DNA from 3 places in the Paenibacillus riograndensis SBR5 genome. Region 1 is predicted to be linked to each of the others. Evidence: riboswitches for the same ligand, from Rfam matches in the RefSeq annotation. Region 1 holds a riboswitch; each other region holds the start of a gene.
What was found. Region 1 has a riboswitch for cyclic di-AMP ahead of PRIO_RS28370 (C40 family peptidase). Riboswitches for the same ligand answer to the same signal wherever they lie in the genome.
Positions count from the first base shown of each region.

Region 2: linked by a shared signal. The riboswitch ahead of PRIO_RS04570 (NfeD family membrane protein) and the one ahead of PRIO_RS28370 (C40 family peptidase) in region 1 are both predicted to bind cyclic di-AMP.
Region 3: linked by a shared signal. The riboswitch ahead of PRIO_RS18295 (APC family permease) and the one ahead of PRIO_RS28370 (C40 family peptidase) in region 1 are both predicted to bind cyclic di-AMP.

Region 1 covers NZ_LN831776.1:6,720,866-6,726,027, reverse strand. Annotated here, with positions in the region: gene PRIO_RS36470 (hypothetical protein) at 334-963, shown strand; gene PRIO_RS28380 (DUF1349 domain-containing protein) at 1,431-2,072, shown strand; gene PRIO_RS37250 (sugar O-acetyltransferase) at 2,105-2,701, shown strand; cyclic di-AMP (ydaO/yuaA leader) riboswitch at 3,140-3,272, shown strand; gene PRIO_RS28370 (C40 family peptidase) at 3,277-3,747, shown strand; gene PRIO_RS28365 (ABC transporter substrate-binding protein) at 3,968-5,005, shown strand; gene PRIO_RS28360 (iron ABC transporter permease) at 5,014-5,162, shown strand, end outside.
Region 2 covers NZ_LN831776.1:1,050,888-1,056,049, forward strand. Annotated here, with positions in the region: gene PRIO_RS04555 (ABC transporter ATP-binding protein) at 1-119, shown strand, start outside; gene PRIO_RS04560 (ABC transporter permease) at 116-823, shown strand; gene PRIO_RS04565 (ABC transporter permease) at 841-1,581, shown strand; cyclic di-AMP (ydaO/yuaA leader) riboswitch at 1,780-1,967, shown strand; gene PRIO_RS04570 (NfeD family membrane protein) at 2,160-2,666, shown strand; gene PRIO_RS04575 (flotillin family protein) at 2,677-4,110, shown strand; gene PRIO_RS04580 (Sapep family Mn(2+)-dependent dipeptidase) at 4,152-5,162, opposite strand, start outside.
Region 3 covers NZ_LN831776.1:4,345,527-4,350,688, reverse strand. Annotated here, with positions in the region: gene PRIO_RS18305 (DsbA family protein) at 1-474, shown strand, start outside; gene PRIO_RS18300 (disulfide oxidoreductase) at 474-911, shown strand; cyclic di-AMP (ydaO/yuaA leader) riboswitch at 1,100-1,258, shown strand; gene PRIO_RS18295 (APC family permease) at 1,385-3,202, shown strand; gene PRIO_RS18290 (iron-hydroxamate ABC transporter substrate-binding protein) at 3,414-4,451, shown strand; gene PRIO_RS18285 (FecCD family ABC transporter permease) at 4,642-5,162, shown strand, end outside.

The DNA of each region.
Region 1 (5,162 bases):
GAAAAATAGACTTGCGTAAATAAGCGGTAACGCTGGCCTGAATCGTTTTCTGGATGCGCTGCCGGTCTTGTTCGTTCGTAACGGCTTCTAGCGGATATTCAAGCATCGGGGCATTCGTCCCTCGGTCCGTCGGAAGCTAAGAAGCAGATACAGGGAAGATAATTCAGTAGTCGAAGAAGCGAAATCAGCGGACACATCTGCAAGACTCATTTCGCTACGCGAATCAGTGGCATGGTGGCATGGATGGCTTCGCTCATCCTATTCAGCCCTTAAATCTTTTGATATCTTGAATACAGTAACGTTATCGGAAATTCAGTTGAAGGGATAATAAACATGAAAACTCTATTTCGACCTGTCGGACTTGCTGAAATGAAATTGATACTAGATCTAAACCTAAGGGGATTTCCTCCAAGGCTACCTGAGCAACCAATTTTCTATCCAGTTCTAAATCAAACCTATGCAGACCAGATTGCTTTGGAATGGAATACTAAGGATAAATTCTCAGGTAACGTTGGATTTGTAACAGAGTTTATTGTTGCCAGCCCTTTTATTGATAGATATGAAGTACAAATTGTAGGATCAAGAAATCATAATGAGTTATGGATTCCTGCCGAAGATATAGACGAACTTAACAATAATATTGATGGTCAGATTAAGTTAGTTAATGTGTTCTATGGCTATGACTATAAAGGGCTTACCCCTGTGTTAACCATTTTTGAAGATAAGAATCCAATAGAACAATTCGTTATTTGGAAAGAAATATTGGATTACAACTCAATGGATTTCTATTGTGAAATCAAAGAACACTGGAAATATATTTTTATGAATTATTCATACTGGAAGAAGATTGATTTTATTGATTATGGAATAACTGAAGAAATGAAATTTGAAGTACTTTTAACTATGAAAGAATACTGGAAGGATCACTTTCCGCAAACTGAATTATTTGAAGGTAACACATAGAAAAACTGAACTTCCGATAACACCATATTCACGCATCGGGGCATTCGCCACTCGGTCCAGTTGGAGTTAGAAGCGAATTCGGGGGAGCCAATTGGCAGTAGCGAGGAAGCAGATTCAGCCGGACACCTCCTTCCATCTAATCCGGTATTTATGATTTATGCCGAAGATAGTTACAAGTTATGGCAAAACTACGTTACAGTAACGTTACAGTATCGCTGAAATCAGGCCTTTTTAATGTCAACTTGAAATACAACTCTCATTTGTGAGTTGTAATTTCACTTGTCACCGTTTGGAACATAGTTTTAGCACAACATAGTCAGTCCTGATGATCAAGAAACCCTTGATGTATCAGGGCTTTTTTGTAATTTCTCACTTAACGCCTTGAAAAACACCAGTATGAGAATATTCTGCTATAATTTGATAACTTTTTACCTTCACTAAATGATCTTTGATGATATCATCATACTGTGTACATATTTTGGAAAGAACAGGAGGGAAGTCCAATAGGCCAGACCGATTTTGAAAACTTTAATTGGCTTAATCCAGGCAGCATCCGGTTTGAGAATGAAGCAATGATATTGCACGCGCCTGAACATAGCGATTTTTTCTGCAACAATGGAGCTGTATCAGAAGAAGGGGCCACCCCGAGCACTCTCGCAAACGCACCGTTTTTTTTCACGGAGGTTTCTGGTGATTTTGTGATGCGCGTCAAGGTTCAGCATGATTTTAAAGATATTTATGATTCTGCTTCAGTCATGGTAATGAAAGACATCAATGTTTGGGCAAAATTGTGTTTTGAACTTACCGATTTCAATACCCATGCAGTTGTGAGCGTAGTAACAAATCCATTATCAGACGATGCGAACGGTAACAATATCGATAGTAATTCCGTTTGGCTTCAGATTACACGGGTAGGCCAGTCCTTTGCTTTTCATTATTCATTAACGGGTACTCAGTTTTATATGGCAAGATTCTTTAATTTACCTGTCGAAGAGACCGTTAAGGTAGGGTTTGTCCCGCAAGCTCCGACTGGAAAGGGTGGCGACAGAATCTACTCTAATTTTTCACTGGAGAATAAAACCGTAAAGAACATAAGAGCTGGTGAATAAGTTTTGCTAATTTATTTTGATCAGGAGGCCATATGAATATTTCAGAAATCAAACAGATGATAAATTCAGGAAAAATGTATGATGATGCTGCCAAAGATATTTCTGCACTTAGAACACAGGCAATATCTACTTGCAGGAAGTACAATTACAAAGTAAATACAAATGATGAATACGATATGTCCATTCTAAAAGGCTTATTTGCAGAAGTCGGGGAAAATGTATATATTGAGTCCGATTTCCGGTGTGAGTTCGGTTTTAATATTTCGATTGGGAATGAGGTATATATTAACCATGACATGATCATTCTTGATTGCAACGAAGTAAAAATTGGCAACAATGTGTTTATTGGTCCCAGAGCGGGACTATACGCAGCAAATCATGCGGAAGATCCTTTTGAAAGAGCGGAGAAAGGGGTCTATTCTGCCCCCATAATTATACAGGACAATGTATGGCTTGGCGGTGATGTTAAGATTACACAAGGCGTGACCATTGGCGAAAATAGTATTATTGGAGCAGGGAGTGTAGTTACAAAAGACATTCCGCCAAATACTATCGCTGCAGGAGTTCCTTGCAAAGTAATTAGACCTATTAAATATTCTGACAATCCCTGGAGAAGACCAAGCGAATAAGTCTAACATCTCACTAGGAAAATAAAGTTGAAATTGTGCCATGCTGGTGATTTTAACGTGTCCTCTTCAAAAATGAAGCACTGCAATCCGGGCTAACGGGTTGCGGTGCTTTGTTTCGTTCGGCCTTTTTCCACCATCCGGACCGGCAGGCAAGAGCGGGGCGAGCCGCTGGAGCGGATATTGCGGCTTGGCGGCAAGGAAGCGGAGAGTAACATTTATGTAACCTTTATACTATAAATATAATATAGACTTACAGAGGGAGAGATAAAATTAGTATCAATCATGTTCATTTAACGGGTTACTGGCTCCCTATTGGCGGAGATTATACTATAAACTGGGTATATTTTTGTATTATTTTACAATGAAAACGATAAAACAGGAAATAGGATTGACAGAGTGATACTAGATAAAATACTATAGAAATAGTTACAAAAAATTAATGAATTGTTGCCGAATTTCATTTTGAAAACGGGGGAACCACTTTTGGGTGAATTATTCTTGAAAGCAAAGGAATATAGGGAACCTTTAACCGAACCCTCAGCTAACTCCGTAGGCATTGAAGGGAGCAAAGGGTTCTGAAAAAGTTCATTATGTCGTTGATAGGGTCTGCGCTATTATTCACAGCTATTCCAGCGAATACATACGCAAGTGAAATCAGTCTTGAGAATGAAGTGAACGGGGTATTGGGGACTCCTTATGTATGGGGAGGAACGACGGCAGCCGGTTTTGATTGTTCAGGCTTCATTTTATATATTATGGAGAAGTTCAATGCAGGTGATCTGCCGCGTACCACAGGATCTCAAGCCAAGGCTGGCACTGAGGTGTCCAAGGATGACTTGCGGCTGGGGGATTTGGTCTTTTTTAATACTTTCGGTAACGGGGTTTCCCATGCAGGCATTTATATCGGGGATGGCCAGTTTGCACATTCCTCAAGCAGCAAAGGCGTAAGAATAAGCAAGCTCTCGGATTCCTATTACCGTGACCGTTATGTTACAGCCCGCCGTGTAGTAAGCGATACCAGCTATCGTCAGATGGCCGGTGAATAAAGTCCTCTGGGACAGAAAACTTCAAACAGTGTCTATTATTATTGCCCCGCCTTGTATTCAGAAGATTGAATATAAGGCGGGGCTATTTAATTTTAATTTTAACTTTGACTTTCAGCGGAATCCCATATAATATAACTAGTGAATGATAATCATTATCACTGAAGTGATAACGATTATCACGGACGCAATTAAATGTTATACATATAGGGGGATATCCGGAGTGAACAAAAGGTTATTGAGCGTAATAATGCTTATCATTGTCGTATTGGTTGCAGCAGGCTGTGGATCTAACAACGCAAATCGTTCAGCAGCGGATGGAGGCGCAACTAACAATGCAGCCGCTCCAAATGCAGACGCTACGAACGAGGGCAGTGCAACCGCAGCTGGCCCTATTGTATTAAAAGACGCTAAAGGCGAGGTAAAGCTGGACAAGCCCGCGCAAAAGGTCGTAGTCCTGGAGTGGACTTTTACAGAAGATGTTATTGCGCTTGGTGTGCAGCCGGTGGGTAATGCAGACAACGAAAACTATAAGCTGTATGTAACGTCTGAAGCACCACTCGATGCAGGCGTGACGGATGTGGGAACCCGCTCTGAGCCGAATCTGGAGACGATAGCCTCCTTGAAGCCGGATCTGATTATTGCCAACACCGACAACCATGAAGCGATTTATGATCAATTGAAGGCGATTGCGCCAACACTGATTTTGGGCCTGTATCCGCCTGAGGGACAAGGCGACCAATATACGGAGATGGAAAATATCTTCAAAACCATTGCTGCTGCTGTCGGCAAAACAGCTGAGGGGGACAAGGTTCTTGCTGATCTGGATGCACATTATGCGGATGCGAAGACGAAGCTGGCTGCAGCAGGCAAGGAAGGCCTGAATTATGTGCTGACACAGGCATACAGCTATCAGAATGCAGCGACCATGCGTCTTTTTACGGACAACTCGCTGGCCGTACAAACGCTGGACCGGATTGGCCTGAAGAACGACTGGAAGCCGGAGAAATTCGAGATGTACGGATTCACGACCTCCACAGTTGAAGCGCTGCCTGCAGTTAAGGACACGAATCTGCTCTATATCGTCCAAAAGGATGATGATATTTTCTCAAAGGAACTAAAGGACAATTCTGTCTGGAATGGCCTTAACTTTGTAAAAGAGAAACGTACCTTCGGATTGGCCAGCACAACGTGGGTATTTGGCGGTCCGGTTTCCTCCAAAGTCCTCGTTGATGAAGTTGTAAATACGTTAACGAAATGAGCACCTATATGAATACCAACACGGGCAAAGAAACCTCACCCGGGATGACCTGGCGGCTGATAGGAATATTTGGGGGCGGCCTGGCCGCCCTTTTCGTTGTATCCCTGCTAAGCCTCTGTTTCGGGGAAGCCAAAATTCCGGCTGCTGCGGTATGGAA
Region 2 (5,162 bases), 2.2 Mb from region 1:
TGACGCAGGCAGAATTGTTCAAGCTGCTGGGCCCATACGGGATTATGAATGCACGGGAACACAGCAAATCGCTGGAAGAGCTGTTCATGGAGCTGACCGGAAAGGGAGTAAGCTTATGATGTGGCGGGCCCTGCGGGCCGAAGGCATGCGGCTCAAACCGGCAGCCTGCTGGCTGCCGGTTATCAGCTCCGGGCTGTTCATCGCATTTATGGCGCTGGAATGGTACCTCTATTTCAAAGGCCCGGCAGGGGTATACGGCGTGTTTAATGTGATGTATATGTTTCTGGGTTTCGTGATGCTGCTAAACACCGCATTGCTCGCTGGCATGATTGCCGGTGTGGAACACGAATCCAACAGCTGGAAGCAGCTGTTGACCCTGCCTGTATCCCGCGCTGTTTTTTATTGGGCCAAGGCGTTGTGGGTTCTTGTCCTGCTGCTCTGTACTGCCTTGCTGATTATTGCCGGACTGCTTCTGCTCTGGATCTGCTACACCTCCGAACCGCTGCCGTTCCAGTTCCTGATCAGGCAGATCGTGTACAGCTTTCTCGCCTCAGCTGCGGTGCTGGGGCTGCAGATGTGGCTGTCGATCCAATTCTCGAACCAGGCCATTCCGATGTCCATCGGCTTATTGGGCGCTGTGTCCGGCCTGTTCATCGCGCGGGACAGCAGCGCAGCATTGTGGACCTGGGTGTGGCCATGGGCCTATCCAACCCTGTCCAGTCCATTCATGGCGCATCCCGGGAGGTGGATTGGCATTAGCGCAGGCCTGGGAGTCATGCTGCTGGCCGCCGGGACCCTGCATTTCAAAAACAAACAATTCTGATTAACAGAGGTGTGATTATGGAATATTTGATGAAAGCCGAACGAATGAAGCTGCAGTATCCCGTCATCTTCATCCTGATCCTTATTGGTGCGCTAGGAACGGTGATGCTCGGAATCAATAGTTTAGATTCAGAAAATTTTGCCGGCTTCTATGTGCGCGGCTGGAAAACCTTCTATTTGCATATGGCCAGCTTTCACGGCTTGTTTTTATATCCGCTTTATGCCGGGGTGCTGGCTTCTTTTATCTGCCGTTATGAGCATATTAACGGGGGCTGGAAACAGCTGTTTTGTCTGCCCATTCCCCGTTCCCGTGTCTATTATGCCAAATTGGGGACGCTGATGCTGCTGTTGGGTTTAATTCAACTGCTTTTTGCCGGTTCCTATCTGCTCGTGGGAGAACTGCTTCACTTGGGGAATGATTTGGATGTTGCCGAATTGATCACCGGTACGGTTGGGGGCTGGCTGGCTATCCTGCCGTTTGCGGCGCTGCAGTTATGGGTGTCCATGCGCTTGAAGTCGTTTGTGTCCTCTCTGGTTTTATCGGCTTCGATTGTGATAGCCAATATTGTGCTTACCGGGCTTCATGCTTCGATCGGTGCCTGGTTCCCCTCCACAACGGCCTATTACGCCATGTACCCAAGGGGAACCGCTTTGTCGCCCCGGCTGGATGTGATCCCGTTCATTCTCATTGTAGCCGCCACCTCTGCTGCGTACATCTGGGCGGGCCGCCGTTCGCTTGTGCGTGGGGCTCGGTTATAGAGAAGTATAGCGGTGCCTCACTGCTTTCGAGAATTGGAGCAAAAGAGAGAAAATCACCGGCCGCTTAAGAGCGAAACCCAAGAATGCGCCTTCATTCGTGAAGTGGTGGCATTTTTGGCTTCTTTTGTCACAAGCAACGTTTTACATTAAACGGCTACAGGCGTAAGATTCAAATCAGCAACCGAATGAAATATAACTGTTCTCAAATGGCTGAATTCCGGTACTGGGAACGGGGGAACCAATGGTGAATGCGGCTTTTGCTGGGATAGCTGCCGCTCATCCGGGGTGAATCCTTGCAGCGTGCTGACAAGCCGCTTCTTGCAGGGTAGGGCAATCTCGCTGCCCGAATCCGTCAGCTAACCCCGTAAGCCTCGAAGAGAGAGGATGAGCGCCATGATCGATTAACCGACCACGGAGAGCCCTGCCGCTTCTGTGGTCTTTTTGCTGTGCAGGCGGGAAGGCGATCTGCATGAGAAACTGAAAATCGTATAACAACGAGATTTAGAGTATTTGGATACTATCTAAACTGCTTAAAAGGAGGGATAGTTATCGTTACTGTATTTATCGTGTGCTTCTGGGTGGGACTATTGCTCCTCCTCAGCGGCGGATTTCATGGGCATGGCCTGGCGGGCCATCTGCATGCGGGAGGCGGCGATGCTGGTGGTCCGGGCTTTGTGCCTATCCTCCCTCTGATGGTGTTTGTCACGGTCTGGGGCGGCACTGGTTATGTGCTTACCCGGTTCAGCGGAATAAATATGCTTGCCGTATTGCTGATCGGCACCGTGGTTGCCTTGCTGGTCGGCTGTCTGATGTATGCGGTGCTGGCCCGGGTGATGACCCGGTACGACAACAGCATGAATGAATTGGATTATGAGCAGGCGGGGCAGCTCGGGTATATCAGCATTTCTGCAGCGGATGGAGCAGTTGGAGAAATGAAATATGTGCTGCATGGAACGATGCGCTCCATTGGTGTGCGGGCAGAACCCGGGCAGCAGCTCGCCAAGGGCGACAGGGTGATTATTTTAAAGGTGGAAAAAGGAATGGCGTCTGTGACCCTCTTCGAGAGGGAAAGCGGACAATTATAAATAACGGGGAGTGTCGAACCGGATGGTTATGCTCTATTTAATCTCGGGAATTGTTGTTGTTATCCTGCTGGCTTTGTTCAGTATCGTGAATGCTTATAAAAAGGTTCCGCCCAATCAGGCAATGATTGTCTACGGCCTCGGCGGAAAAAGAGTGGTTCAGGGCGGCGGGACGTTCGTCATCCCCGGCTTCCAGAACAATAAGACCATCTCCATGATGCTGATGAGCTTCGATGTCATCCCGGCGCAGGCGATGTTCTCCCAGCAGGGTATCAAGCTCAACCTGGAGGCGGTGGCCCAGATTAAGATAAAAAGCGATCCTACCGCTATTCTGACAGCCAGTGAGCAGTTCATCGACCGGCCGGAAGAGGACCGCGAGACGATTATCCTGCATTCGGTGGAAGGCCATTTGCGCGGCTTGATCGGACAATTGACGGTGGAGTCCATTCTAAAAACTCCCGACGAAATCAACAGCAAGATGCGGGAGACCTGCTCGGAAGACCTCGACAAGATGGGGCTTGAGGTAGTCAGCTTCACCATTAAGAAAATTACGGATGACAAAGGGTATATCGACAACATGGGGGTTCCGGAAATTGAGCGCATCCGCCGCGATGCCAGCATCGCCAAGGCAGAAGCGGAACGCGATATCCAGATCAAGCAAGCTGAGGCGGAGAAAGAATCCTCGATTGCCAAAGCCAACGCGCATCAGGCCACCATTGAAGCGGGAACCGCCGCCCGCGCCAAGGAATCTCAGTTCGAGAAGGAATTGAACATTAAGCAGGCGGACTTTAAGCTGGAGACAGAAGTGAAGAAAGCACAGGCGGATCTTGCGTACGAATTGCAGCAGAACAAAATCAAGCAGTCGCTGGTTACCGAGCAGGTCAAGATCACGCAGATGGAAGCGGAGGCTAACCGGACTGTCCGGGAAATCGAAGTGGAGCTGAGACAGAAGGAGCTGGAGGCAACGGTAATCAAGCCGGCCCAGGCAGAGAATCAGGCTACAATTATGAGAGCGGAAGCGGCCAAGCAGCGGCAGATTCTTGAAGCGGAGGCAGAGGCGGCCACGACGACCAAGCGGGGGCTGGCCACAGCGGAAGCCGAGCTGGCGAAAGGGAGAGCCAACGCGGAAATTGTACAATTGGCTGGAGCGGCGGAAGCGGGAGCGCTGGAAAAGAAAGCCGAGGCGTACAAACAGTTCACGCAAGCCGCACTTACAGTGGAATTTCTGAAGGTCCTGCCGGAATTGGCCGAGAAAATCGCCTCTCCGCTGGCCAAGGTCGATAAGATTACAGTGATTTCCCAGGATGGAGCTTCATCCGGCGTGAACAAAATTACCAGCGATATCGCCAAAATCATGACCCAGGTTCCTGAATTGACGCAGACGCTTACCGGCATGAACGTGACAGAGGCGCTCAGCGGGCTGCTCGGGCGGGATAAGGAGCAGTAAAAAAGAGAACCACCGGCCGGAAAGGCCGGTGGTTCACACTGTTAATGTTGTGCGTTCTCTTCGCTTAACAGCCCGTCTATCACAAGCACCGCCTTAACATAAATCAGGAAGGCATCCCATACGGCCTCCAAATTCATGGCCTCGTCCGGCTGGTGGCCGCTTCCTCTTCCGGCAGGAAAGGGGGAAGGCTTATCCCGGCGCAGAGGGCCGAAGGCTGCTGCCCGCGGCAGCCATCTGGCGTGGGTAATGCCGCCCATGGCATAAGGGGGCTGGCTGGTGCCAAGCTCCCGGTTGGCCAGATCGCATAAAGCCGCCGCAATGGGATCGTCCGGGGCGATATAATGCGGCGGGCTATCCTCCGTGCGGGTCAGCTGCATGCCGTAACGGTTGGCTGCCTCTTCCAGCAGCTGCTGTATCCCGCCGATCTCCTGTGTAACCCCGTAGCGGATGTCGCATAACAGCCGAAGCCTGCCGTTTTCCATCTGGACGGCTGCATTGACTGTGGTTTCTCCCGACACGTCACGGAAGGCGATGCCGAGGCCATGCCCGTAAGGGTTGGCGAAGCATTCCTGCACGAATGCCAGCGCCCGCAGCGTCCGGCTGCCCCGGACCAGCCCATGGGCGGCAAGCGCGGCAGCCAGCTTCACGGCGGCGTTGTCCGTGCCTTCGGGAAAGGCGGCATGTCCCGCTTTGCCCGAGGCCGTAATGCGGACACCCTCCGGCAGAACCTCAACCGTGAAGGAACCGGGCAGCACCTGTCTTGCATGGTCCGGGTCCACGTCCCGCAAGATTGCCGAGGCGGCAGCGGGAACCACGTTATATTCGGTCCCGCCGTTGAAGGCCAGCAGGTTGCCGTCTGCCGCTTCACCTTCGAAATCCGCACGCAGCATTCCCTTCTCGGCAAAGCACAGGGGGAAATAGGCGTCAGGCACAATTCCGAACAGTGGAGGTTCATGCCGGGACAAAAAGTGGCGGATATCGCGCATGCCGTTTTCCTCATTGCAGCCGAGGAACAGATACAGCCCATGCCGGAGGGGCAGCCTGCTTTCTGC
Region 3 (5,162 bases), 2.4 Mb from region 1:
CCGGCCTGCGCCCAGTTTACAGGTGCCATCAAGCCGCAGATTGTGCAGGAGTATGTGAATCAGGATAAAGCAGCCTTCTACTTCGTAAATATGGCTTTTATCGGCCCGGATTCCGAAACGGCTTCGCTGGCGGCATTATCCGTCTATCATCAGAACAATGACGCTTTCTGGACCTACTACGATGCGCTTTACGCCAATCAGGGGGATGAGAATGCAGAGTGGGCCACAGAGGACTTCCTGGTGAGTCTCGCGGAGAAGGAGAAGCTGCCTGTTGATCTGGAGCTTTTACGCAAAGACATCAAGGAACGAACCTATGAAAGTGAGCTGCAAAATGATATCAGCATCGCCAAAGATACCGGTGTAACCTCTACGCCTACTGTTTTCATTAATGGACACAAAGTAGATAAGCCTTTCGACATGGAAGCTATTGACGCTCAGATTAAATCCGCTTCCGAAGCTGTGAGTGCTGAATGATGAAGATCGCTGCTTTCTGCAGACGCCACTGTCTCTATTTGGCCTGGTTTGTGTCTGTTATCGCAGTAGCGGGAAGTTTGTACCTAAGTGAGGTATTGAAGTACGAGCCCTGCAAGTTATGCTGGTTCCAGCGGATATTCATGTACCCGCAGCTTATTCTGCTGGGCATTGCCACCTACTGGAATGACAAAAAGATCATTCCCTATGTGCTGCCCCTAAGTCTCATTGGCGGCTGCATCTCTATCTATCATTATGCGGAACAGAAAATACCGGCACTCAGCAAGGTGCTTCCCTGCACGATTGGCGTACCCTGTAACAAGGATTATCTGAATTATTTCGGGTTTATTACGATCCCTCTACTGGCCTTGATTGCCTTTGCGTTAATCGCGATTTTGCTCTGGACCGGACGCAAAGAGGACATCTCTAACCATTCCTGAAATTTCTGACACAATTAGGGTTCAAAACCTTGAAAAAACAAGCGTTAAGAGGATAATCGCAGAGAATGAAAGATCCATATATCCCTCATCGTGGTTTTGCGTAAAATGGATCATTTTTCAATCTTTTTTCATTTTTTTCACCGCTTTACGGAAGGGCCATTGTAGACTATCATTAGACCTTGTGAGAAGTTGAATATGCGCTGAATTTTCCGTATGGAAAAACGGGGGAACCAACATTGGCCTAAGTGCCAACGGGGTGAATCGGGACGGTCCGCAAGGGCTGCAACCGTAGGGCTACCACAGCCCGAATCCGCCAGCTAACCTCGTAAGCAATGGTGGGATAATGACGATGCGTAAGCATGCGGATCATTTCCGTATGCTTATTTTTGTGCCTGCATTTATGAAAATCCACCTATGAAAACAGCGCACGGTATTACCGTTTCAACCTAAACAAGAGAGGAACTGTTACTACAATGGTAAGCAAGGTAAAACGACTATTGATCGGGCGTCCGATGAAGTCGAACGAACTCGATCATGAAAAGTTATCCAAGGTGAAAGCACTGGCTGTCCTGTCTTCTGATGCGCTCTCGTCTGTAGCCTACGGAACGGAACAAATCCTGATTGTGCTGGTGGCCGCAGGCTTCACAGCTATCTGGTACTCATTGCCAATCGCATTAGCCGTATTGGGCCTGCTGGCTATACTGATTTTATCCTACCGTCAGACCATCTTTGCTTATCCGCAGGGCGGTGGCGCGTATATCGTAGCCAAAAGCAATCTGGGTGTTCCAACCGGACTCCTCGCCGGGGGATCTTTGCTGGTGGATTATATTTTGACCGTTGCGGTTAGTGCATCGGCGGGCACAGATGCGATCACATCCGCTTTTCCAAGTCTCCATAATCATAGCGTACTTATCGCTGTTACCGTGATTTTGCTCTTAACGATTATCAATCTGCGCGGGGTAACAGAATCTGCTTCATTCATTGCTATTCCCGTGTATCTCTTCGTAGCATCGATCTTTATATTGATCATTGCGGGGGTATTCAAATATGCAACCGGCGGAGCACATGCCAATGTTCCTGAAATCGGGTCTGCGGTGTCGAATGTCAGCTTGTTTCTGCTGCTTAAGGCTTTCAGCTCCGGCTGTTCGGCTCTGACCGGGGTAGAGGCTGTATCGAATGCCATTCCGAACTTCAAGGCGCCTGCGGAAAAAAATGCGGCCAAAACCCTCATGATGATGGGGCTTATCCTGGGGATTATGTTTACCGGTATTACGCTGCTGGCTTACTGGTATGGAATTACGCCGGATGAAAAAGCTACAGTGGTATCACAAATTGCCGAATCTACTTTTGGGCGCGGCGGTTTGTACTTTTTCATACAAGGTATCACAGCGGTCATTTTGTTCCTGGCTGCCAATACAGCCTACTCGGCATTCCCGCTGCTGGCGTTTATGTTTGCCAAAGACAAGTATCTGCCCCATGCATTTATGGTCCGTGGGGACCGCTTGGGCTTCTCGAACGGCATTATCTTTTTGGGTGTATTATCCGCTCTGCTGGTCACGGCTTTTCACGGAAATACGGAAAGCCTGATTCCGTTATATGCGGTGGGCGTTTTCATTCCGTTTACGCTGTCCCAGCTAGGTATGATGGTGCATTGGTGCAAGACCAAACCTAAAGCGTGGCAAAATAAATTTGCCGTGAACACGGTGGGGATGCTTACGACTCTGACCATAACCTTAATCTTCATTATCACCAAATTCTCCAGCGTCTGGATGGCCTTTATCTTCCTGCCGGTAGTAATGTTCGTGTTCCACAGGATTCACCACCATTACCTGAATACTGCGGATCAGCTGCGGATATGTCCGGCAACGGATAAACCCTGCATCAAGGGAAGTACAGTGGTCGTACCTGTTGCCGGTGTAACACGTGCGGTGCTGCATTCGATCAGCTATGCCAAGTCCTTAACGGATAATGTGGTGGCTGTGTATGTAGGTTTTGATGAAGAAGAGATCAGCAAAATGGAGCAGAAATGGGAGGAATGGAATCCGGGCGTGCGCCTGATTGTCCTCCGCTCCCGTTACCGCAGCATTCTCCGTCCGCTGGTCAAATTCATAGATACAGTAGAGTGGAAGACTGCTTCAACCGATCATATTACTGTACTCATCCCGCAGTTTATCACTAAGCATTGGTGGCAGGCCGTCCTGCACAATCAGACCAGCTTGTTCATCCGTTCCTATCTAATGAATCAAAAAGACATCGTCGTTGCAACCGTACCTTATCATTTGCATAAATAGACAGATGGCTGCCAACATGAAGACTGTTTCCGGATTCCGGGAGCAGTCTTTTTACATATATAAATGGGTTCGTTAGCCAAAACGTGAAAGTTGCAAAAGCAAAATATTTATATTGACATAGAGAATGAGAATCAATATCATTTAATAAGGTGAGGCCAAGGTAACCAGACCTTTGACCATTTCAGATTGTACATATACAGGAGGGGTATTCATGTATTCGATTAACTTAAAGAGAGCAGGCCACAGGAAGCTGGCCTCAATCGGGCTTTTGACGCTGACGCTTATTTTGTCCGCCTGCGGCAATAACAGCAGCGCAAATTCAACAGGGAGTGCGGCCAATGCACCCGCAGCTTCAGCAGACGCTACAACAGCACCTGCATCAGAAGCTCCGGCAGCAACAACTGCTCCTGCGGTAGAGAAAACAGTAACTGATGCCATGGGGCACAAGGTAACCGTTCCGGCTAATCCGCAGCGCGTGCTGGCTTCATACCTGGAGGACTATCTGGTAACGCTTGGGGTAACTCCGGTAGCACAATGGTCGGTAACCAACGGAGTTCAGGATTATCTGGCAGATGAATTGAAGGATGTTCCAACGATCAGCTTTGATCTTCCCCTTGAGGCTGTGATGGGCTTTGCGCCGGATTTTCATATTGTACAATCGGAAGCCAGCGTGCAAAATGGCCTCTATGACCAGTTGAACAAAATCGCACCTACCTATGTGCTGGGCGATGAGATCAGCAAAGACTGGCGAAAGTCTCTGCTCAAGATCGGTGAACTGCTGAACAAGAGCGCCGAAGCTGAGCAGGCGATAGCCGCTTATGATCAAAAAGCTGCCGATGCCAAAGCAAAAATCTCCACTGTAATTGGAGATGATTCTGTTGCAATCTTGTGGCTTATTAAAAAGAACTTCTATATTGTAGACGAAACACGCAGCAGCGGGGCGGTAGTGTACGGTGACCTCGGTCTAAAGCTGCCTAATCTTGTAACAGAGATTCCTGCAGCTTCCAGAGCAACCTGGAATCCGATTTCTCTTGAGAAGCTGGCCGAGCTCACTGCAGACCATATCTTCCTGGTTAACAGCGACAAGACTGAAGGTTCAGAAATTTTGAACAGTCCGATTTGGAAGGGCATTCCTGCTGTTAAGGCGGGTAATGTTCATGAATTTGCCTCCAACCACAGCTGGCTGTACAGCGGAGCGATAGCCAATTCCAAAACCATTGACGATGTCTTGAACAGTCTTGTGAAATAAGAAATCCTCATCAAAAGGGTGAAACTCCCGGACATGTGGAAGGTGCAGGACGTTGTATCCCCGGATACTCGATCCCTGCACCTTTTTTAGAGAATTGAATGCTTGTGCATCATTCACAGATTTGCGATAATGAGAATGATAGTTGTTATCATTTAGATTATCAGTAATTATCCTGGTAAGGGGACGGCTTATGGTCACATCCACACACTCACAACCCCGTACTCATCCGGAAGGGGAAAAACAACTGAAAACCCGCCCTGCTGCAGCAGTAGTTATATTGATTGCAGGGCTTGGGGCTATACTGTTCGGCCTGGCGCTTTCCGTTTCGGTAGGTGCGGCGGATATTCGGCTGGCATCTGTATGGGAAGCGGTATTTCGCTTCAATCCCGAACTGCCGCAGCATCAGGTGATCCGGGAACTGAGAATTCCCCGTGCATTGGCCGGAGCGCTGGTCGGTGCTTGCTTTGCAGTCGCAGGAGCGATTATGCAGGGCATGACACGCAATCCGCTGGCGGATTCGGGACTGCTTGGCCTGAATGCCGGCGCAAGCGTTGGACTGGCATTGGCTTTTGCCTTTGCACCTTCAATGTCATTCATATATATCATGCTCTATTGCTTCATTGGAGCCGCAGCGGCTTCTCTTCTCGTCTTCGGGATTGGTTCGCTGTCGCATAGCGGACTGACTCCACTGCGGCTGACACTCGCCGGAGC